Regions from separate parts of the Carnobacterium sp. 1290_CSPC genome, predicted to be linked through region 2. Evidence: riboswitches for the same ligand, from Rfam matches in the RefSeq annotation. Region 2 holds a riboswitch; each other region holds the start of a gene.

Region 1 (7,238 bases), on a different contig from region 2:
CCTTAGATGAAATCTTTAAAATGGAAGCAGGTGGACGTCATGAGAAATAGTCGTTTGGGTATTATTATCGAAGAAGTCTACAAGAAAAATGTCTTTTCATGGTCATTTGTTATGCTATTATTAAGCCCCATCTTGATGGTCGCTGTAGTGGCTATCATTTCAGGCGTCATCGGTATGGCAACAGCATCTGATTCAATCGGTACGGTATCCATCATTGGTGCCACTGACCAAACAGCTAGCGCAATTGAAACTGAAGACAATGGCCAGAACCAATTAATTTTTGACCAAGATGTAGACCAAGCACAAGAGGCACTAGTTAACGAGGAAATTGATGGTTATTTAGTCATTGACGAAAGTGATCCGGAAGTCATCCAAGCTGAATTCTACAAAAGTAATACCGGGAAGAACATCTCAACTACCGGCTTCCAAACTGTATTAGAGAGTATTCAATTATCCAACCGGTCGCAAGCATTAGGCCTGACGGAAGAAGAATCCAGCCATCTAATCGATTCAAATGTGGCCATCCAAAGCCAAACTATTGATTTAGAATCCGGTACCAGCGAAAGTGACCAGGACATTCAATCTATGGTACGAACAGGTGTCGCCTATGTTGTATCCTTTATCGTATTCATGTTTGTCATGAACTACATCTCCATCATTTCACAAGAAATTGCCGTAGAAAAAGGGTCACGCATCATGGAAATCGTCCTATCTTCCATTTCATCAACCACCCATTTTATGGGTAAAATGTTGGGGATTTTCCTCGTATTGCTGACACAAGTTGCCTTCTACGCAATCTTACTAGGCATCATCTTTATCACAATCATGAACACACCAATGCCAGCAGAATTACAAGCGCTATTAGGGGACCAAACAATTCCAGCCTTATTGTCTAATTCAGCATCTATCATTGGTTGGTCCGGGTTATTAGCCTTCTTGGGGATCATCACCTACTCAGTGTTAGGTGCCTTCCTTGGATCACTTGTTTCAAATGTACAAGATGTGAATAAAATGATCACACCGATTATTCTTTTAAGTATTATTGGTTTTTATATTGGGATGTTTGGACTAGGTTTCTCAAACAATATCTTAGTTCGAGTAGCCTCACAAATCCCATTCTTCACACCATTTGTCATGCCATTTAGAATAGCTGCTGAAACCGTATCGACCACAGAATTAATCTTGTCTGTCATCATTTCACTACTATTCTCAATCCTTTGCCTATGGTTATCCGCCAACTTCTACAAGTCAAACGTCCTGACTTACTCAGACAAAGGCTTATTCGGCACACTGAAACAATCTTATACCTTAAGACAAAGTGAGAAAAAAGGCTAACAACAACTATCTAGTCAGGTCTCTTTAGACCTGGCTATTTTTATCGAAATCGATATGAGAAAGATTGACTAACGTAACAGAACACCACTTGTCATTGATCATTAATCAAACTGAAACTGTGCGTTTTTTTGAAAGAACAAGTATACATTACCGTAGGCAGACGATTTATAATCAGGTAATTTGTTAAACATACATACATTTTACAATTTATCCAAAAGGTACATTATATTAGTAGCAAGCACATTATAAAAAATATTGCCAAGGTAGTAGCCTCCTAGAAGCCTTAGCAGTGCGACCACCATTAGGCCTTGACTGAAGGTGGTCGCACTGCTTTTTTAAGGCGATGATAGGAATGGTGAGTGTCTTGGGCAATCAAATATTTACTACAACTCAAACTGTATAAAAATACAACACATCAGCTAGCAAAAACATGCAACAACAATTATGCAAAGAGTGCTTTTCGTAGTCGGGTTCGTTCGACCAGCTCAAATCCTCTTCTAATTAGTTTGCATCACACTGCGTGTGATACCGCACTAACTTTCCAGTGTTGTTGAGCTAAACGGTCTCTCTCGCACCCTTAAATATTTTTAATAAAAATTGCCTTGACTGTTGATATATGCTAATGTACTCTTACACATACTTTGTTATTATGCAAAAGTAAAAGGAGGGCAAAGATGTTAGTGCCTTATATAGGAAGATACGAGAAAATCGTAATGGGCCTATTATCCTACATCCCTGAGTTTAAAGAATTTTCTGAACTTAAAGAAGAAATGGATAAAATTAATCAGCAAGAACGTAAAATTTATTTATGGAAAGAAGCTGATTCTGATAATATCATCGGTTTAGTAGGCTTTGACCAACATGATGATACAGATACTTTAGTCGTGCGTTATTTATCGATCAATCCTTCTTTTAGAGAAGAAGGACTTACTTATGATTTATTAACGGCATTAAAGAAAGAATTTCCCGTTTATTCCCTTACTGGTGTAATTTCCCTATCTACAATTTTGTCAAAATGGACAAAACGTCGCCAAGAAGAGTTGGACAAGGAATTGGATAATAAACAAGAAAACACACCCCAAGTCTAGGAGAAAATTGTCAGGATGAACGATCAAACAAGTGAATTAACATTAGATCTAGCGGCCTTTGAGGGGCCGCTTGATTTACTATTACACTTAATTAAAGATTTAAAGGTAGATATTTTTGATATTCCCATCAATCTGGTTACCGACCAATATTTAGCTTATATTCATACCTATGAAGCCTTATCTCTGGATGTTGCTTCAGAATATTTGGTGATGGCGGCTACTTTATTGGAAATCAAAACACAAATGATGCTACCAAAAACGCCCAAAGAAGCAGTTGAGGAAGAAGATGATCCACGTGACTCATTAGTGGAACAATTACTCGCTTTCCAGCAATATCAGGAAGTTTCCCATATCTTAGCGGATAAACAGGCTGAACGGTCGTTGGAATATACCAAGCAACCATCAGACTTATCGGCTTATCAAGAGAAAATCCCTATGACGGGTCGCCAATTAACGCCTGATGACTTGTATAGAGCCATTCAAAAGATGGCCTTCCGCTTGAAAAATCAACAACCTATTCAAACCACGATTGCAGGTGAGTCTTACTCGGTAGGGACTGCAATGATGGATGTTCGCCAAGCCTTCGTTGAGGCGGACCGGGATGTATTGATGTTTCAAGAAGCTGTTTTTCTTGGAAAAGTTCAATCGCGTAGTCAAATTATTAGTATGTTTTTAGCGATTTTGGAATTAGTGAAGTCAAATGAGTTATACTTATACCAGGAAGACTTAAGAGCAGATATTCAATTGATTAGACGGGAGGAAAGTGAATGAATGCAGTCGCTGCAATAGAAAGTTTACTTTTCGTAGCAGGTGAAGATGGGATTGCTGTCGATGAACTTGCCAACTTGTTAGAGATACGACAGGAATGGGCTTTATACTACGTGATGGTTTTGAGAAATCGTCTCCAACACGACCCACAATCTGGATTAAGAATTACCGTTATTAATGAACGTGTTCAATTAGTGACCAAGGCAGCATACGGTGAAGTGGTCAAAAATTACGCGGTTTCTCCTTTTGCAACGAAATTGTCTCAAGCGGCATTGGAAACATTGGCGATTATTGCCTACCAACAGCCAGTCACGCGAATGACGATTGATGATATTCGAGGTGTTCAGTCATCTAATATGATCCATAAATTACTAGAGCGAGATTTGGTTATGGAAACGGGCCGTCAGGATTCACCAGGTCGGCCGATTATTTACGGGGTAACTTCTTACTTCTACCAATATTTTGGTTTGGAGTCCTTAGAAGACTTGCCGGATATTCATAATCTAGTCTTAGATGGCTCGGTAGATGAAGAGACCCTTTTTAAAATTGATGATAACGGTGAACCTGAACAAAAAGACTTTAACCAAACAGACCTTAGCCAGACAGAATTTAATGAAACAACAGCAGAATAAACGACTGAATAGGTCACCTATAGGAGTTATTTAAAGATGGAAAGATTACAAAAAGTGATGGCACACGCAGGTGTTGCCTCGAGACGAGAGTCTGAAAAATTGATTGCCGCAGGACGTGTGAAAGTCAACGGTGAGGTTGTCAGAGAGCTGGGCCATAAAGTATCCAATACTGACCGCATTGAAGTAGACCAAGTACCTATATATAAAGAAGAACCAGTGTACTACGTATTCTACAAGCCAACTGGCGTGATTTCTGCAGTGAAAGATGATAAAGACCGGAAAGTGGTGACTGACTTTTTCCCAGGAATTGAACAACGGATTTATCCAGTAGGACGGTTAGACTACAATACCTCAGGATTATTGTTATTAACTAACGACGGTGAATTCGCCAATACCTTGATGCACCCTCGCTATGAAATCAACAAAGTCTATGTGGCTAAAGTTGAAGGTGTCATTACCGGAGAAGAACGTAAGCAATTAGAGCGAGGTGTTGAAATTGACGGTGTGAAAACTGCCCCAGCACAAGCGAAAATTCTTTCTGTTGATAAGGACAAAAAGACCACCATTATCGAGTTGGTTATCCATGAGGGGCGTAACCGCCAAGTCCGTAAAATGTTAGAAGCAGTGGGTCATCCGGTAGCCAAGTTGAAACGTGAACGTTACGGCTTTTTAGACCTTAAAGGTTTGAAACCAGGAGACAGCAGAACCTTACTAAAACACGAAATCGAAGAATTATTGGCGAATGCCAAGAAAAAGTAAGCGTCCTACTTGAAAAAAGTAAGATACTTGCTATAATAGGTATTATAATCAAATAAATTTGAAGCAATCTTCAGGGCAGGGTGAAATTCCCGATCGGCGGTAAAGTCCGCGACTCCCATTTGGGACTGATCTAGTGAAATTCTAGAACCGACTGTAAAGTCAGGATGGAAGAAGATGGGCGGACTATGTCTGTTTGCCTATACTCTTTTTACCTTGAAGGTGGAAAGAGTTTTTTTATTTCCACTTTTGAGTGCCAACCCCATGAAGTAGAAAAGGAGAGAAATTCACATGGGAAAAAATCACACTAAAGAAATCGTATTGGTCGCAATTGTCGGGGCACTATCATTCATATTGATGTTTATTGGTTTTCCAATCATCCCGGCCTTACCTTACTTAAAGGTAGACTTTTCACTTGTACCAATCTTACTCGTCGCATTCATTTCAGGACCTAAAAAAGCAGTTGCTGCCAGCCTAATCGCCAACGGTTTACATTACATGTATACAGGTGGTGAAATGGGGATTCCAATCGGTGACGCAACAGCCTTTATCGCGACTATCGCTTACATCTTGCCAATTTATTACTTATTGAAAGATCAAATGGCGACAGTTTACACAGGTAATCAATCAGCGAAAGAAATGAATTTCGGCAAAACGATTGCTGCTTACCTAGCTGCAACCCTTTCTTTAACATTAGTGATGACTATCTTAAATTACTTCGTGATCACACCATTCTACATGCAAGTCATGAACTTCGATGTAGGTAACATGCAAACATATATCCTTGCGGGTATCATCCCATTCAACTTGTTCAAAGGGGTATTGGTTTCCCTTCTAGCACATTTCGTCCTAGTTCAAACCCTACCAACCCTAGTCAATCGATTCGGTACGCGCGAATATTCACACCATTAAAAGTGAAGCATTGTTAATTTTCTGGTATGATAGACCCAGAGAATCATGTCGGGAAAAAATAGTAGGAACGTTGGAGGGATAGGATTGGATACTTTATTAATGGCGATTGCTTTTAAAGTCCAAGCCCTACCCCCGAATTCCGTATATCAAGTGTTGATTGGCAAGCGAACAGCCACAACACTTTTTTTTGCATTTTCAAACAATTTAACTGCCTATTTCGGTCTTTATCCAAAACTTGCAAAAGACGCATGGATGTCCTATACCCAAAATGTAGCTGAATATATCTCGGTGGAAGCTATCTTCCGCCAAAACGATCAAACCAATTATATGCATTTGTTAGTTGATGACATCCTTCAAAAACGAAACGGTCTGATTATCCCAAGTCACCACCACAAGCACCACTTAGCCTTCAAATTATTGCTGCAAGTCCTATCCAATATTCAGGCCGAAAACCCGCACTATAGCCCAATTGTCCAGGATTTAGAAGTTCAACAGCTGATCAAAGATTTTATTTCAATGGCCAAAAGTGCAGACGCGCCCCAAGCTGGCTTACAGGCCATAACCAAAAGCCTTCATCAGCAACTCGCTAAGGAACTATCTGCCTTCCCAGACCAGGCAGCCCTCATTTTCCTAGAACAGTTTGAAGGCGCCAAATTACCGGCACAAACCCTTGAACAAGTAGCAGAAAATCATCAGATTTCGAAGCGGGCAGTTGTCATTACCCAACAGGCCTTGATGGATCAAATCTATCAAAATTGGGTAAGTGGTCATACTTTAGGGGCAGAAACTCAATGGCTGCAAGTTTTTGCCCAAGGGGTTTTTAACCAATTCCCAATTTGGAATCAAACTACGCAAGATACTTTAAATTTAATCGACCAAGGTTGGTCACTTCAAAAAATTGCTGATAGAAGACGGTTAAAATTATCTACCATAACAGAACACATCATAGAAATTACCTTGAGTTTTCCTTGGATAATTCAACCAATTGTGGTTGAAGAACTTAATTTGAAAGACATTTCACCCCTTGTAAGCCAAGAGCCAGATGAGAATTTCGAGTCCTTTAAAGCGAGATTCGGCGAGAAAGATTATTGGTTATATCGGTATTGGCATATCGTCTACCAGAAAGGAGCCCATGATGACAGATTGGCATAAACGCCTGGAAGAAGTGACAGGTTACCAAACATTTAAACCCGGGCAATTGGCGAGTTTAGAGGCTTTAGACCGACAGGAAAACGTGGTGGCCATTTTACCAACTGGTGGAGGTAAATCTTTAATATACCAAATCAACCAATATAATGAATCTGGTGTAACATTGATCATTTCGCCCTTGATTTCCCTGATGCAAGACCAAGTCAGTCAATTACAACGGATGGGATTAGGACGGGGCATTGCCTTAAATTCTACCTATGACCGCGGGGAACAAGCTTATATTTTAAGCCACCTATCTGACTATCAATTCCTATTTCTATCACCAGAAATGCTCCTGAAAGATCAAGTAATCAGGGCCTTACAACGGATGGACATTCAATTATTAGTTGTTGATGAAGCCCATTGTATTTCTCAATGGGGTTACGACTTCAGACCGCAATATACTGAATTGAAAAAGGTTCGTCAGCTCTTAAAGCAACCAAAAACATTAGCCTTATCTGCTACTGCCAACCAATCCACACTAGCAGATATCAAGGCTTACTTATTTGAAGAGGGAGAACCTATTCAACTGGTAAAAGAATCAGTTGACCGACCAAAT
Region 2 (7,238 bases):
CTAATTTCTCAATTTTTTGATAATTCACTTTTTAATTATATAGTTAAGAAAACTAGTAGTAAAGTTTTACATGATTATATCAAAAATCAAAGCTTTAATGAAAAATTTTTTTGAAAGCAAAAAGGACTGCGGTTTTACCCCGCAATCCTCTCTTGTCATATACGTATTTTCATTACTTAATGGCCGTTTTTCAACCCTAGAAACAAATTATATCCTAGAAATCGTCATCATCCAGGTCATCTACACGTAAATTCAACAAGTTCATGCATTCTTCCACATCTTCAACGTCCATTTGCCCAGGAGCAGACGACATACCTTCTATAGTGGCAAAGCTAGCCGTTGATTTGAAGATTTCCCCGGCAATTCGGGTAATCTTGCCTAAACGGCCCATCGACATGGTAATCAAGGGTTGGTCGATTAATGTGGACGCTTGGTGGGTCGCATTCATCAAAGCCAATACATCCGCTTCATCGTGGGGCATGACGGCCATTTTCACAATATCCGCCTCTGACTGACCCATCTTTTGTAGGCGCTTGACTATATCATTTTCCAAAGGGGTTTTCACAAAATCATGGTAGGAAACGATTACTTTGACTTGGTGTTTGTGAGCGAAAGGAATCAGGTTGTCTAAGATGTCCTGGCCTCGCTCAAACTCGATATCAATAGCGTCGACAGCCCTGGCTTGGATTAAATACCGATACATTTCAACATACTGGCTCTTGCCAATAGCTGACTCCCCGCCTTCGCTCAAGGTTCTAAAGGTGGCAAGTAAGGGCTTTTGAATAGAGGTTTTCACCCGTTTACTCAATTCAGCCAACTCTTCCAGCTCGTCGAAATCGTCAAAGTAATCAATCCGCCATTCCACCATATCGCCTGGTTGACGTCGGTAGAAATTGGCACAGTTGATAATATCTACAGCATTATCCTCGGCTAAGGGAATAATAATTTTTGGTCTATCCTCCCCGAACTTCAAGGAAGCAATTTTTACACTCTTCATGTTGGACTCCTTCTGACATCAAGGCAAAATAAAAAACTCGATACCATTTGATATGTATATTGTATCGAGTTTTTGCCTTTTAAGCTATATAAAATTTGTGACCAAAGATTCAAGAACTTATTCTTATTAATATCATCATCAAATTTGTCGACCGTCTCTAAAAGTCTTCATCTGAATTTGCATCTAAGTCCACACTTGCATCCACAGGAGTCCCTAAACCAGCTTTATAGTCGCTATAAGCCTTGGAAACCTGTCGGCGGTCTTCTAGCCCTAGGTAATAAACCTCCGCTAAATATAAGCCATGTGCGGCTGCTGTGGGTCCTGCTTCATTCCGGTCTTCGGCTGCGATCAACCGTTTCATCTCGTCAACTGGTCTTAACCCGTCCCCAATTTGAAGCGTTGTGCCCACCAAAATCCGGACCATATTGTACAAGAATCCTGACCCTTCAAAGATAAAGGTCAAGGTTTCTGCATCCGGGTCAGCCGTCACTTCGGCCCGGTAAATTTCTCGGACAAAGTTGGTTTTATCCGTTTTAGTCGAACAGAAGGACTTAAAATCATGAACGCCGATAATGTCCTTTAAGGCCTTCTGCATACGCTTAATATCCGTTCGGTAGGGATGGTGGTACATATACTGTCTAGTAAATGGTGACGGAAACTTGGACGTATCTACCTTGTAAATATACTTCTTACCGTTAGTATGAAAACGGGCGTGGAAATCATCTTCCACCCGTTCAACCTTAGTGATTCGAATAGCATCATCAAGGATTGAATTCATTGCCCTTAAGACCGCTTCCTCACCAATTTCCGCTGGATAGTCAAAATGAATGACTTGGCCAAGGGCATGAACACCTGAATCGGTCCGGCCTGACCCAACAACAGGAATCGTCTGTCCTTTTGACATGAGCTTTAAGGCTTTTTCAAGGGCTTCTTGTACAGTGTGGCCATTTGGTTGCACTTGGAAGCCGACAAAGGGTGTTCCGTCGTATTGCAAGGTTACTTTAAATCTAGGCAAAATGCGCCCTCCTTCTACTAGTGGCTATAAGATAATCATGACAACGGTCAAAACCGCAAGACAGATACTGGCAAGGGTATCTAGTTTGCCCCAATGCAATTGACGGTACTTGGTCCGGCCTTCACCACCCTTGTAACCACGCGCTTCCATGGCAGTGGCTAGGTCGTAAGCTCGGTTAAAGGCAGAAATAAACAAGGGAATTAGGACTGGAATAAAGGCTTTTACCCGCTCAAGGATATTCCCTTCTGAAAAGTCTACACCACGTGCCCGCTGTGCATTCATGATCTTATCTGCCTCTTCTAGTAGGGTCGGGACAAATCGCAAGGCAATCGATAACATTAAGGCAATCTCATGGACTGGCAAAATGTTACGAACAGGCTTCAGCAAGGCTTCCATAGCATCGGTAATAGCCAAGGGTTGAGTAGTCAAAGTCAAAATCGTCGATAGGAAAATAATCAATAGGAAGCGGACAAAAATATAGGCCGCATTGGATAAACCACCAGTTGTTAAGGCTAGTGGACCAAATGACCACAGGACGTCCCCGGTATGAGTAAAGAGGATTTGTAGGGCTACCGTAAAAATGATAATAGCAATCATGGGTTTTAAACCACGTAAAAATATCCCTAAAGAAATCCCAGTTAAAAAGACCAAACTCGTAACCACTGCAATCATGACGATATTGGTCGTGACATCAGTTGCCGCAAACACCAGCAACATCATGACAATCAAGCCCACCAATTTCACCCTTGGGTCCAGTTTGTGCATCAAGGAATTACCGGGAATGTACCGGCCAATAATCAATTTATCTTTCATCTATAATTGGCCCCCTTCCCCTGTAATAAATCCGCTTAACTTGTCATCGTCATTTTGTCCGGTTGCTAAAGCCAATTTATCAACAATTAAGTCAGCTAAAGCATCGACAGTTAAGGGGACTTCTATCTCATTGTCCCAAAGTGAACGTTGTAATTTATTTTGTAAGTCGAAAGCAAAGTCAGCTGCGTCCGGTAAAGCCAATTGGTGGCTGGCTAACCAAGCAGGATCTGCAAATACTTCAGCTGGTGTTCCTTCTTTCACACATGTACCTGCATCCAACACAATCACGTGGTTGGCATAAGCCGCCACATCTTCCATTTGATGGGTCACTAAAACAATCGTCAACCCTTGATCTCGGTACAAGCGGTCGAACATAGACATCATTTCCATCCGACCTTTTGGATCCAATCCAGCAGTTGGTTCATCTAAAACCAGTACTTCTGGTTTCATGGCAATCACCCCAGCAATAGCTACACGGCGCATTTGCCCACCAGATAACTCAAAGGGTGACCGCTCAAATAAAGTCGAGGCAATCCCAACTGCAGCTAAAGCCGCTTCAGCTTTCTCGCGGGCCGTTGCTTCATCGTCGCCAAAATTCATGGGCCCAAACATCACATCTTTAAGCACAGTTTCTTCAAATAGTTGCCCTTCAGGAAATTGGAAGACCATCCCCACTCGTTGGCGGATCTTCTTCAAGTCTTTTGGTTTAGAGTCAGCTGACACTACCGCCTCACCAATCCGTACTTGGCCCACAGTGGGTTGTACCAAGGCGTTAAGGTGTTGGGTAATGGTCGACTTCCCTGACCCAGTATGGCCGATAATCGCCGTATATGAACCATCTGGAATTGTCACATTGATATCATGGAGAGCTTCACTAGCGAATGGTGTGCCCGCGCCATAGGTAAAGCCTACTTGTTCAAATACGATTTGCATAACCATTCACCCAACCCTTCTTCATCAAAATACGCATCCGGCACAGCAACCCCACGTTTTGCTAGGGCACTTTTTAGTTGCTCGGAAAAAGGCACATCCAAACCAATCTCAGTTAACTCATTCCCGTAAATAAAGATATCAGCTGGCGTACCCTCTTTAATAATTTGCCCCTCTTTAAAAACAAGCATACGGTCAGCTTCCGCCGCCTCATTTAAATCATGGGTAATCGAAATCACAGTTAGGGCCTTATCTTGTTTGATATCCGCCACAATTGCCATCAATTCGTCCCGACCTTCAGGATCTAACATTGAAGTCGATTCATCTAAAATAATGATTTTTGGTGCCATAGCAATCACGCCCGCAATCGCAACCCGTTGCTTTTGACCACCAGATAAGGCTGCTGGTTCCTTGTCGCGGTAGTCCCACATTTTAACCCGTTTTAGGGCAGACTCCACCCTCTCATGCATCTCATCAACCGGCATGCCCATATTTTCCAAGGCAAAAGCCACATCATCTTCTACAGTAGCGCCCACAAATTGGTTGTCTGGATTTTGAAAGACTAGTCCAACTTGGCTACGAATATCCCATAAGGTTTCCATAGATAGGACTTTTCCATCCACTACAATTGTTCCAGATTTAGCTTCTAATAAGCCTACCAATAGTTTTGAAAATGTTGATTTCCCTGATCCATTATGACCAATAATCGCTAGCCACTCACCTTCGTAGATAGTCGTTGATAGGCCATCTATAGCTAATTTCTCATCTGATTGACTATATTGAAAAGACAAATCCTGAACCTGAATAATCGGTTTCGCCATCTTGTTCCCTCGCTCACTTTATATATTTAAGAAAAAACTCCTCCAACGTTACTTGGAAGAGTTTGTTAAAGAAGACCAAGCCCAGCTAGCCACTTGTATCGCTGTCTCGTTCATCCTGCTATACGCTTCTTCCATCCTGACTGTAACAGTCGGTACTAGAATTCCACTAGTTCAATCACCTAATACACCTGGTAATTCGCGGACTTTACCGCCGATCGGGACTCGCACCCTGCCCTGAAGACATTTTATTTATTTTTCACTTAGTTTAGTCTACTAAAATCCACCAGTAAAAGCAATCATTAGATGTCAAGACACCTCACCCCTTTGAACCGTCACCATAATCATTAGCGTGAATTACCATTTCCGTGTATGTATAATCACCGATGATTTGAGATACCGGACACCGTCCTTCTGCCTCATAAACAATGGTTTCTGCCTGGTCGCGTGGTAAATCGAGGAAAACGTCTACTTTAAAATCAAAGTAGGTAACCTTCGTTTCCTTGTTTAACTTATAGTCCACTTGGATAGCTACCTCGCTGGTTACATCCTTGATTCCGTGTCGGTCTAAAGCAATTTCAATCGTCGCATTCAAGCAAGTTGCCCATGATAAGGCAATGAGTTGTTCTGGGTTAGTCCCCGGCTCATCTGCTTTCAATGGACTTGATGTTTGAACCCGCAACTCATTTTCCCCTTCAACCCAAGCCATTCCTTTAAGTCCTTGATCATTATGCACTCGTGTTGAATATAACAATTTATCCTCAGCCATATGCGCATTTCCTCCATCTTCTTGGTTATGCTCTAATATGGGTCATTATACCCCTAATACTCCTAGCAAAAAAGGCAATCGCATTTAAATCATGCAATTGCCTTTGAATTCAATATTCTTTTTTCAAGACTTGATACATGCCATTTGTCAGAAATTGTAACCAAACTTGCCCACCATCCGAATTAAAGTGTACCCCATCCTGACTTAGCCAAGTAGACGCTTCAGCATGGTTGGTATAGTAATCATGCCAGTCCAGTAAGTAGACTGAATCACTTTCGTCACTAGCTGCCTGAGCCAAAGCTTTATTTACATCATCTGCCCAAGGGCGGTCAACATGCGTATTCACTAGAAAAATCGTTTTCTCTCGACCAATCTCATCTAAGAAGTCACTTAGTTGTGCTGATGTAAAGCCACCATTCGCACCTAGGTCAACCAAAACGACATCTTTTAGCATACCCTGCGCGTCCAAGCTAGCTGGATAGCCAATTAAGGTATATAACTGGCGGCCAACCGCAGCGTCCACAATTGCATTAGGATACAAAGTATACAAACCTTCTGATTCGCCCACCATTAAGGAATCACCGATGAAAGTCACAGATAGCTGATACGCAAACCGAGCTTGCTCATCAGGAATACCTTGGTAAAATCCTAATGATGCCTCACTTAAGTTCTTTTTATAAGTTGAAAGACTAGCGTCAGCTTGTTTTTCTTGCTCAGCCCTTTGTTTATTCAGTTCTTCAATCTTCTTGGCTTGTTGAGCAGCTTGCTGCTCCTCTACCGTCACATTGTCAGCCGGTTTAGACACCGCCACCGCACTCACGCCTCCTAGGAAAACGAGGGCAAATGCAATGAATAAAATGCGGGTCAACCAGGGTGCCGGCTCTTTAAACAAGTTGCGAACCTTAGTAAAAAGACGGAGGGGTTGGTTGTTACGCACTTCATTGAAAACCGGCACCGGCCATCTTTTTTCCTCTAGTAAGGCATAAGATAAACACGACAGGATAATAATCAAAATGACTTGTGGCCAAATACTATTGGTAAACCAATTCTGGCTGGTTGGTACCATATGAAATAGCACATTGATTGGGTAATACCATAAATACATATGGAATGTACGTTCACCTAACCACCGCAAGGGTTTAAATTTCAATAGAAAACCAACCCAAGAGCCTTTATAAGTCAACAAGGCAATCATTACAGCAGCTAATAAATCAAAGCCAAACATTCCACCATAGTAAGTGAACGTCGCTGCATCAAGCATGTGGAGCATCCCATAAGTGAGTATAGCCAATAGGCCTAACAACACCACATCAACAATAAAGTGGTGAAAGCGCCCAACTCGGTCCTTCAACCAAGTAGCCAGTTGGTCCATATCCAACAATTGAGCAGCAGCCCCACCAAGAGCAATAGAGAAGAATCTAGTATCCGTACCATAGTAAACTCTTGAAGGATCTTCACCGGGTGTGAAGACGATCGCCATCAAGATGCCTGACAAAAGTGCGGCAGCGAGCATGACCAAACCGGATTGCCATCTGGTCTTGGTGAAACGTCGACTAACCTTGAAGAATAGTGGCCAAATGACCATAAACTGCATGTAAACGGCTATATACCAATAATGAGTGGTCAAAGACGGGTGTAACATATTGGCGAAATAGGACGATCCAGATAGAATCTGCTGCCAATTATTGACAAATAACAAGGATGTGGTTAGATTAATGCCGATATTGACCAATAACTGTTGCCTAAATAGTAGTAAATAAGTCAGCCCCACCATTGTAATAATGACCATGGGCCACCAAATTTTACGTATGCGACCCCAGGTTTTCTTAAAATAAGATTCCTGGATATCTGCTTCATATTTACTCTCCATTTGACTCGTCACTAGGTAACCTGAAA
Region 3 (7,238 bases), on a different contig from region 2:
AGTTAAACCAAGAAAACCGATGACTTTAAAGGCGTTATCGGTTTTTTTTATGCTAGAAATCAACAAGTACCTATAAAAAGATATTCCTTTACATATATCAATCAATGTATAGTACGGTACTTCTAAAAAATTGTTGTAGGGTGAAACTAGCAATTTAATTAAATTTTCATATATAATAATATTATGCAAAAAGATAAGGAGTGTGCTACATGCCATTAGTTAGAATCGATCTTTTAGAAGGTAGGACTGCAGAATTTAAATCACAACTAGGTGAGTTAGTTTACGAATCTATGCTTGAAACAGTTGGCATTCCTGAAGAGGATAAGTTTGTGGTTGTTAATGATTTAAAAGCTGAAGAACTGATATTTTCTACCAACTACCTAGGTATTGACCGTACAGATGGTATCGTGATCATTCAAATCACGATGAATGAAGGGCGTACAACTGAGGTGAAAAAAGCTTTATACAAGACAGTTGCTGATAAATTAAATAGCCAATTAGATATTCGCAAAGAAGATGTCTTTATCAACTTAGTAGAAGTAAATAAAGAGAACTGGTCCTTTGGTAATGGTATTGCACAGTACGCAGAATAAGTAGCATTACTACAAGTATATAATAGCCATACCCTAGCTATCCCCATCTTTTTTTGAGATAGCTAGGGTATCTGTCATCTTAACCCAGGAGGGATTACCATGTATTACAAATCATCTTACACCTCACCACTTGGTCAAATGACTATCGTGAATGATGAACATGCGATTAAAGGATTGTGGTTTAGTGATCAAAGATACTTTGGTGGTAAATACGATTTACAGACTATGATAGAAGGAGAAACGCCAGTGACAAAGCAAGTCAAAAATTGGTTAGACGCTTATTTTGCTGGTGAGAACCCAACTCTTGACCCAAACATTTTGGCCCCAGAAGTAACGTCTTACCGTAAGCAAATCCTGAACGCACTGATTAATCTCCCTTACGGCCAAACGACTAGCTATAAGGAATTAGCTGATAAAGTTGCTTTAAACACTCTTGGGAAAAGAGGCTCAGCTCGTGCAGCTGGCGGTGCTGTTGGCCACAATCCCATTTCGATTCTAATTCCATGTCACCGGGTTGTAGCCACTAACGGTGCATTAACTGGTTATGCAGGTGGTATCGACCGCAAAATTGCCTTGCTGGCTTTAGAAGGCTTTGACCAATCCAAGCTAGATAACCACCAAGTATAGGTGTGACGCTCATAGGAACCCATTAATTTTTACATGAAGATGCAAAGAAAAATACCACATAACGGCAAAATAATTTAGGGTGAGATGATGGATAAATTAGCTATTAGAAAATTATATGATACTTTACTGAAAGAAATGGGGCCACAAGGATGGTGGCCTGCTGAATCTAAGGTAGAAATTATCTTGGGGGCTATCCTTGTTCAAAATACCAACTGGCGTAACGTTGAAAAGTCCCTAAATAACTTGAACGCAGCTACTGACTTTTTGCCAGAAGAAATTTTAAAACTCCAACTGGAAGAATTAGAAACGTTGATTCGACCAAGTGGATTCTACCGCAACAAGGCGCGAGCAATTCAAGCCAGTTTCCAATGGTTTGATAACCACAAATGGGATTATCAAGCCATGGAGTATGAATACGGAAAACAGTTGCGAAGTGAAATCTTGAAATTACAGGGGGTAGGGTTTGAAACAGCTGACGTATTTCGCGTTTTTATATTTGACCAACCAGCGTTTATCGCTGATGCCTACGCTAGGCGGTTATTCAGTTGGTTGACAGGCAATTCGTACACAACCTATCAAAGCCTTTACCAAGAGATTAACCTACCGGATGACTTCACTTATGAAGAAGCCCAGGAATTCCATGGCTTAATTGATGAGTTTGGCAAACTATACTTGGGTAAAAATGGCCAAGTGAAGGGAAATTTTTTATCCAATCACCCATGATAAATACTCTATAGTATATATTTTTAATTTAAAAAATACATTTGGGTTTACATTTTCTTTTTAATACCGTATGATATCACCATAAACATTCAAATAAAATCTTCAGGGCAGGGTGTAATTCCCGACCGGCGGTAAAGTCCGCGACCCCCTTTAATTAGGGGTTGACTCGGTGTAATTCCGAGACCGACAGTAGAGTCTGGATGGAAGAAGAGTAGAATTAAAATAAACGAATACTATAAGTCTATAGTTTATTTGTGTGCCCTAGGAATCTTATTTCTAGGGCTTTTTTTCGTCACTCTGACTGGATTATTTGTTGTTTAGAGAAAGGATGAGTGAATGAAAGACTATATGCAAGAAGCACTTGACCTAGCCAAATTAGGACAGGGTTGGACAAGGTCTAATCCTATGGTTGGTGCAGTTATCGTAAAGAATAGCCAAATCATCGGTCGAGGCTATCATCAGCAGTATGGTGGTTTGCATGCGGAAAGAGAAGCCTTAAAGGATGCCAGCGAACAAGGGCATGATGTAAAAGGGGCAACTATGTACGTCACGCTGGAACCCTGCTGTCATTTTGGTAAAACGCCGCCTTGTACGCAAGCTATTATCGAAGCGGGTATTGAAAAAGTGATAGTTGCTGCAATTGATCCGAATCCATTGGTTGCTGGAAAAGGCATCCAGGAACTAAGAAACCACCATATTGAAGTAGAAACGGGTCTATTAGCCAAAGAGAGTGAAGATCTTAACCGTAAATTCAATTACTTTATGACTCATCAACGCCCCTATGTCACCATGAAATACGCCATGACCCTAGATGGGCGGACGGCTGCCTACACTGGGGATTCCCAGTGGATAACGGACAAAATTGCACGAGAGCATGTGCATTACCAACGCCACAGTAACCAAGCCATTATGGTTGGCATAGGGACTGCGCTTGCTGATAATCCATCGTTAACTGTTCGAATTGACGATTTTGAGGGGATTAATCCTATCCGTATTGTTTGTGATACTAGCTTGAAGCTCCCCTTAAACAGCCAATTAGTGGCGACAGCGAAGGAAACGCCCACAATTATTGCGACAATTAATCAGAACCCAGAAGATCACCAAGCCTATCAAGCAGCCGGTTGTCAGCTATTGGTTGTGAAGGAAAAGGATAACAAAGTAGATTTACTTGATTTAATCACACAACTGGGCCAACAAGGTATTCAAAGTATTTATGTTGAAGGTGGATCAAAACTAAATGCTTCGTTACTTGAAGCTGGTTTAATCCAGGAAATTCACACTTATATTGGGCCCAAAGTAATTGGTGGTTTTGACCAGTATAGTCCTATCAGTGGTTTTGGTTTTCCGCAGATGGACCAAGCACTTACAAGTAATGTTCAGGCAATCACGTCATTAGGTAAAGACCTTTTGATAGAAAGTAGGGTGGATTAAATGTTTACAGGAATTATCGAAGATATTGGCCGTATTGAAAGTATCGAGGCCATCAACAATCATGCAGGACTTCTTTTAACCATTGCCTCAAGAAAAATAGTATCCGATGTCAATCTAGGTGACTCGATTAGTGTGAACGGCATTTGTCTTACCGTGACGAATTACGCTGATACGAATTTCCAAGTTGAAGTGATGCCAGAAACGATTGCGAAAACGTCTTTAGAAGGAATTGCTAACAATAGCCGCGTGAATCTGGAACGGGCGATGAAGGCAAATGCAAGATTCGGTGGTCATATTGTAAGTGGCCATATTGATGGTATTGGTAAAATCACCGCAATTGAGGAGGATGGTATCGCTAATTGGTACACGGTTCAAACAAGTAAACCATTAATGCGCTATATCATCATGAAGGGGTCTATTGCTATCGATGGCACAAGTTTAACAGTTGCTGGCGTTGAAGGAGATACATTTAAAGTATCAATCATTCCTCACACCAGTGAACAAACAATTTTTTCAACCTATCAAGTAGGCACTATCGTGAATTTAGAAAATGATATTGTTGGTAAGTATATTGAGCAATTTACAGTGAAGGAGCGGGTATAGATGGATTTTTCAACAATCGAAGACGCATTAGCAGCATTACAAGCAGGCCAAATCATTATGGTTTTGGATGATGAGAATAGAGAAAATGAAGGAGACTTAATTTGTGCAGCTGAGTTTGCAACAACAGCTAATATTAATTTTATGGCAACTCATGCTAAAGGGTTGATTTGTCAGCCAATGAGTCAAGCAGTAGCTAGTCGGTTGAATTTGTCGCCGATGGTGGATAATAATACAGACCCACATACAACCGCATTTACGGTATCCATTGACCATAAAGAGACAAGTACAGGTGTATCCGCAGTTGAACGTGGGTTAACCATGCGTGAAGCAGCAAATCCAAATAGCCAACCCAGCGACTTTAACCGTCCGGGACATGTTTTCCCATTGGTGGCGAAAGAAAATGGTGTCTTGGAGCGAAATGGTCATACAGAAGCAACGGTTGATTTGATGAAATTAGCTGGACTGAATCCAGTGGGTGTTTGTGTAGAAATTATGCGCGAAGACGGTACGATGATGCGCCAAGCCGAATTGCTTGAGCAAGCAGAGAAATGGCAGATGCCAGTCATCACTATTAAAGGCTTACAAGACTACCGGTTAAAAACTGAGCGTCATACCCGCCATGTATCACAAGCTAAGATGCCGACAAAATTTGGTGAATTTACTATCCATACTTTTATCAACGATGTAGATAATCAAGAACATGTGGCTTTGGTAAAAGGGGATGTTTCAGGTAAGGGACAGGTCCTAACGCGTTTGCATTCTGAATGTTTAACGGGAGATGTACTGGGATCAAACCGGTGTGACTGCGGAGAGCAATTACATGAAGCCCTGCGGAAAATCAATGAAGCTGGCCAGGGTGTTCTCTTATATTTAAGACAGGAAGGTCGCGGTATTGGCTTAATCAATAAAATAAAAGCCTACCAGTTACAAGAAGAAGGACTGGATACTGTAGAAGCGAACCATGCCCTAGGATTCCCAGATGATTTAAGGGAATACCATACGGCTGCACAAATGTTGGAGGAACTGGGTGTGACGTCCATTGACCTGATGACCAACAACCCAGATAAAATCGCACAATTAGAAGAATCTGGTATCCAAGTAGCCAACCGTGTGAGTATTGAAATGGCTGCTAATCCGGATGATGAAAACTACTTAATCACTAAAAAAGTAAAAATGGGTCATTTATTAGACTTATAAAATATGGAGGAAAATAGCATGAATATTATTCAAGGAAAATTGTACAACGGAGAAGATGTTAAAATTGGGATTGTCATTGCACGATTCAATGATTTTTTAACTAAAAGCTTACTAAGTGGTTGTGAAGATGGCCTTACGCGTTCAGGCGTTTTGACAGAAAATATCGACGTTGCTTGGGTGCCGGGGGCCTATGAAATCCCGCTTACAGCCGCAACGATGGCTGAAACAGGTAAATATGATGCAATCATTACACTGGGTGCTGTGATTAGAGGGGCTACAAGTCACTTTGATGTGGTAGTTAATCAAACATCAAGCGGGGTATCTCAAGTAGGTTTAACCCATAAATTACCGGTCATTTTTGGTGTCTTAACCGTTGAAAACATCGAACAAGCTATTGAACGCTCTGGTACTAAAGCTGGTAACCTTGGGTTTACTTATGCAACGAATGCTATTGAAATGATTAATTTATTCAAGGAAATTAAACAACAATAGGTCATCAATCCATATGAAAATATCTCTAACAGTACAAGACTAGCTTTAATTTTAAATCATGGTAAGATGGATGTTGGAACAATAAAGCGCATTCAATTATCATATCTTTCTGATGATTTGCGTAAAAAGCTTAAGGAGACTTCATATGACGATTCAATTTAAACAAACATTAGCGCCAACCAAGGATAATTCTGGAAAACCTATCATTTTAAGTGACGCTACCTTCGCTCAACGCAAGGAGAAAGTCCTTCAGTTAATGCGAAAATATGACTTCTCATCATTGATGATTTACGCAGACAAGGAACACGGTAGTAATTTTGAATATTTAACTGGCTTTATTCCACGATTTGAGGAAGCTATCCAAGTAATAAACCAAGACGGGACGTCGACATTGATTTTAGGTAATGAGAATTTCAATAAGACTAGTATGGCACGTACACAAAGCGAAGGCGTTCTTTGTCCATTCTTCTCTTTACCAAACCAACCTATGGATTTCACTAAAACTTTCGCTGACTATTTAAAAGATATTAAAGTAGATGATTCTAAACGAATTGGATTAGTAGACTGGAAGCTTTTATCTAATGATATGACTAACTTCCACAACCATCATTCAATACCAGCATTTATTGTGGATGGTATACAAGAAGTTTTCGGTTCTGACAAGGTAGTGAATGCAACCCAACTATACATGCATCCAAAAGAAGGTGCTCGTGTAACAAACAACGCAGAGGAAATCGCTCGTTATGAATACGGAGCTTCCCTTGCATCTGATGCTGTCCTTGAAGCAATGAACCAGCTAGCCGTTGACCAAAGTGAGTTAGAAGCAGGTAATCACTTAAATCGCGATGGTCAATATCCTTCTGTTGTGACCATTGCAGCCTTCGGTGATCGTTTTAAAGACGCTAATATTTATCCAACTGATAACACGTTAAATGATGGCGATAAAGTTGCATTAACTGTAGCCTATAAAGGTGGCTTGTCTAGCCGTTCTGGCTATGCAGTGAAAGATGAAAGTCAGCTCGCTGAACGTGATCCAGGATACTTAGAAGAAGTCGTTTACCCCTATTTCCAAGCTTATAAATGGTGGTTAGATAATTTAACTATCGGGAAAAAGGGTGGCGACTTCTACCAAGCGTTCAGTGAGTTTTATCCGCAAGCTACTTATGGCTGGAACTTGTGCCCGGGGCATTTAGTAGCTGACGAAGAATGGCTAAGCTCACCATTTTATAAAGACTCTGATGCAACAATTCAAAGTGGCTACATCTTCCAACTAGACTTTATACCTTCACAAGCGAACCATAATGGTGTTTCAGCTGAATCGACGATTGCGGTTGCGGACGCGGCACTACGTGAAGAGATTAAGATTAAACAACCAGAACTTTGGTCAAGAATCTCTAAGCGGAAGGATTATCTAAAAGAAGCATTAGGTTTAGCGTTACCAGAACATTTATTACCATTAGCGAGTACTTTTGCCTACTATAGACCATTCTTATTAGACAAAAAAACTGCTATCTACTTTGGATAAAAAAATTCCCCTCAAGATTGGTTGCCAAACTTGAGGGATTTTTGTCT

What was found. A riboswitch is a leader RNA that binds a small molecule or an ion and turns the genes downstream of it on or off. The one in region 2 is predicted to bind FMN.
Region 1: it holds a riboswitch for FMN, as region 2 does, so the genes downstream of both, AC973_RS01655 (ECF transporter S component) here and AC973_RS04215 (energy-coupling factor ABC transporter ATP-binding protein) in region 2, are expected to answer to the same signal.
Region 3: it holds a riboswitch for FMN, as region 2 does, so the genes downstream of both, ribD (bifunctional diaminohydroxyphosphoribosylaminopyrimidine deaminase/5-amino-6-(5-phosphoribosylamino)uracil reductase RibD) here and AC973_RS04215 (energy-coupling factor ABC transporter ATP-binding protein) in region 2, are expected to answer to the same signal.

What each region holds. Positions count from the first base shown of each region.
Region 1 is NZ_JVVG01000024.1:30,721-37,958, reverse strand. Features, by position in the region: gene AC973_RS01685 (ABC transporter ATP-binding protein) at 1-50, shown strand, start outside; gene AC973_RS01680 (ABC transporter permease) at 40-1,335, shown strand; gene AC973_RS01675 (GNAT family N-acetyltransferase) at 2,010-2,423, shown strand; gene AC973_RS01670 (segregation/condensation protein A) at 2,439-3,194, shown strand; gene scpB (SMC-Scp complex subunit ScpB) at 3,191-3,823, shown strand; gene AC973_RS01660 (pseudouridine synthase) at 3,860-4,582, shown strand; FMN riboswitch at 4,645-4,762, shown strand; gene AC973_RS01655 (ECF transporter S component) at 4,871-5,491, shown strand; gene AC973_RS01650 (helix-turn-helix domain-containing protein) at 5,576-6,643, shown strand; gene AC973_RS01645 (RecQ family ATP-dependent DNA helicase) at 6,624-7,238, shown strand, end outside.
Region 2 is NZ_JVVG01000053.1:6,086-13,323, forward strand. Features, by position in the region: gene aroD (type I 3-dehydroquinate dehydratase) at 215-997, opposite strand; gene truA (tRNA pseudouridine(38-40) synthase TruA) at 1,155-2,012, opposite strand; gene AC973_RS04205 (energy-coupling factor transporter transmembrane component T family protein) at 2,037-2,825, opposite strand; gene AC973_RS04210 (energy-coupling factor ABC transporter ATP-binding protein) at 2,826-3,758, opposite strand; gene AC973_RS04215 (energy-coupling factor ABC transporter ATP-binding protein) at 3,734-4,576, opposite strand; FMN riboswitch at 4,697-4,822, opposite strand; gene AC973_RS04220 (OsmC family protein) at 4,893-5,342, opposite strand; gene AC973_RS04225 (acyltransferase family protein) at 5,452-7,238, opposite strand, start outside.
Region 3 is NZ_JVVG01000002.1:3,343-10,580, forward strand. Features, by position in the region: gene AC973_RS00035 (tautomerase family protein) at 210-593, shown strand; gene AC973_RS00040 (methylated-DNA--[protein]-cysteine S-methyltransferase) at 693-1,220, shown strand; gene AC973_RS00045 (endonuclease III domain-containing protein) at 1,305-1,943, shown strand; FMN riboswitch at 2,038-2,159, shown strand; gene ribD (bifunctional diaminohydroxyphosphoribosylaminopyrimidine deaminase/5-amino-6-(5-phosphoribosylamino)uracil reductase RibD) at 2,280-3,374, shown strand; gene AC973_RS00055 (riboflavin synthase) at 3,375-3,977, shown strand; gene AC973_RS00060 (bifunctional 3,4-dihydroxy-2-butanone-4-phosphate synthase/GTP cyclohydrolase II) at 3,978-5,174, shown strand; gene ribE (6,7-dimethyl-8-ribityllumazine synthase) at 5,193-5,666, shown strand; gene AC973_RS00070 (M24 family metallopeptidase) at 5,812-7,191, shown strand.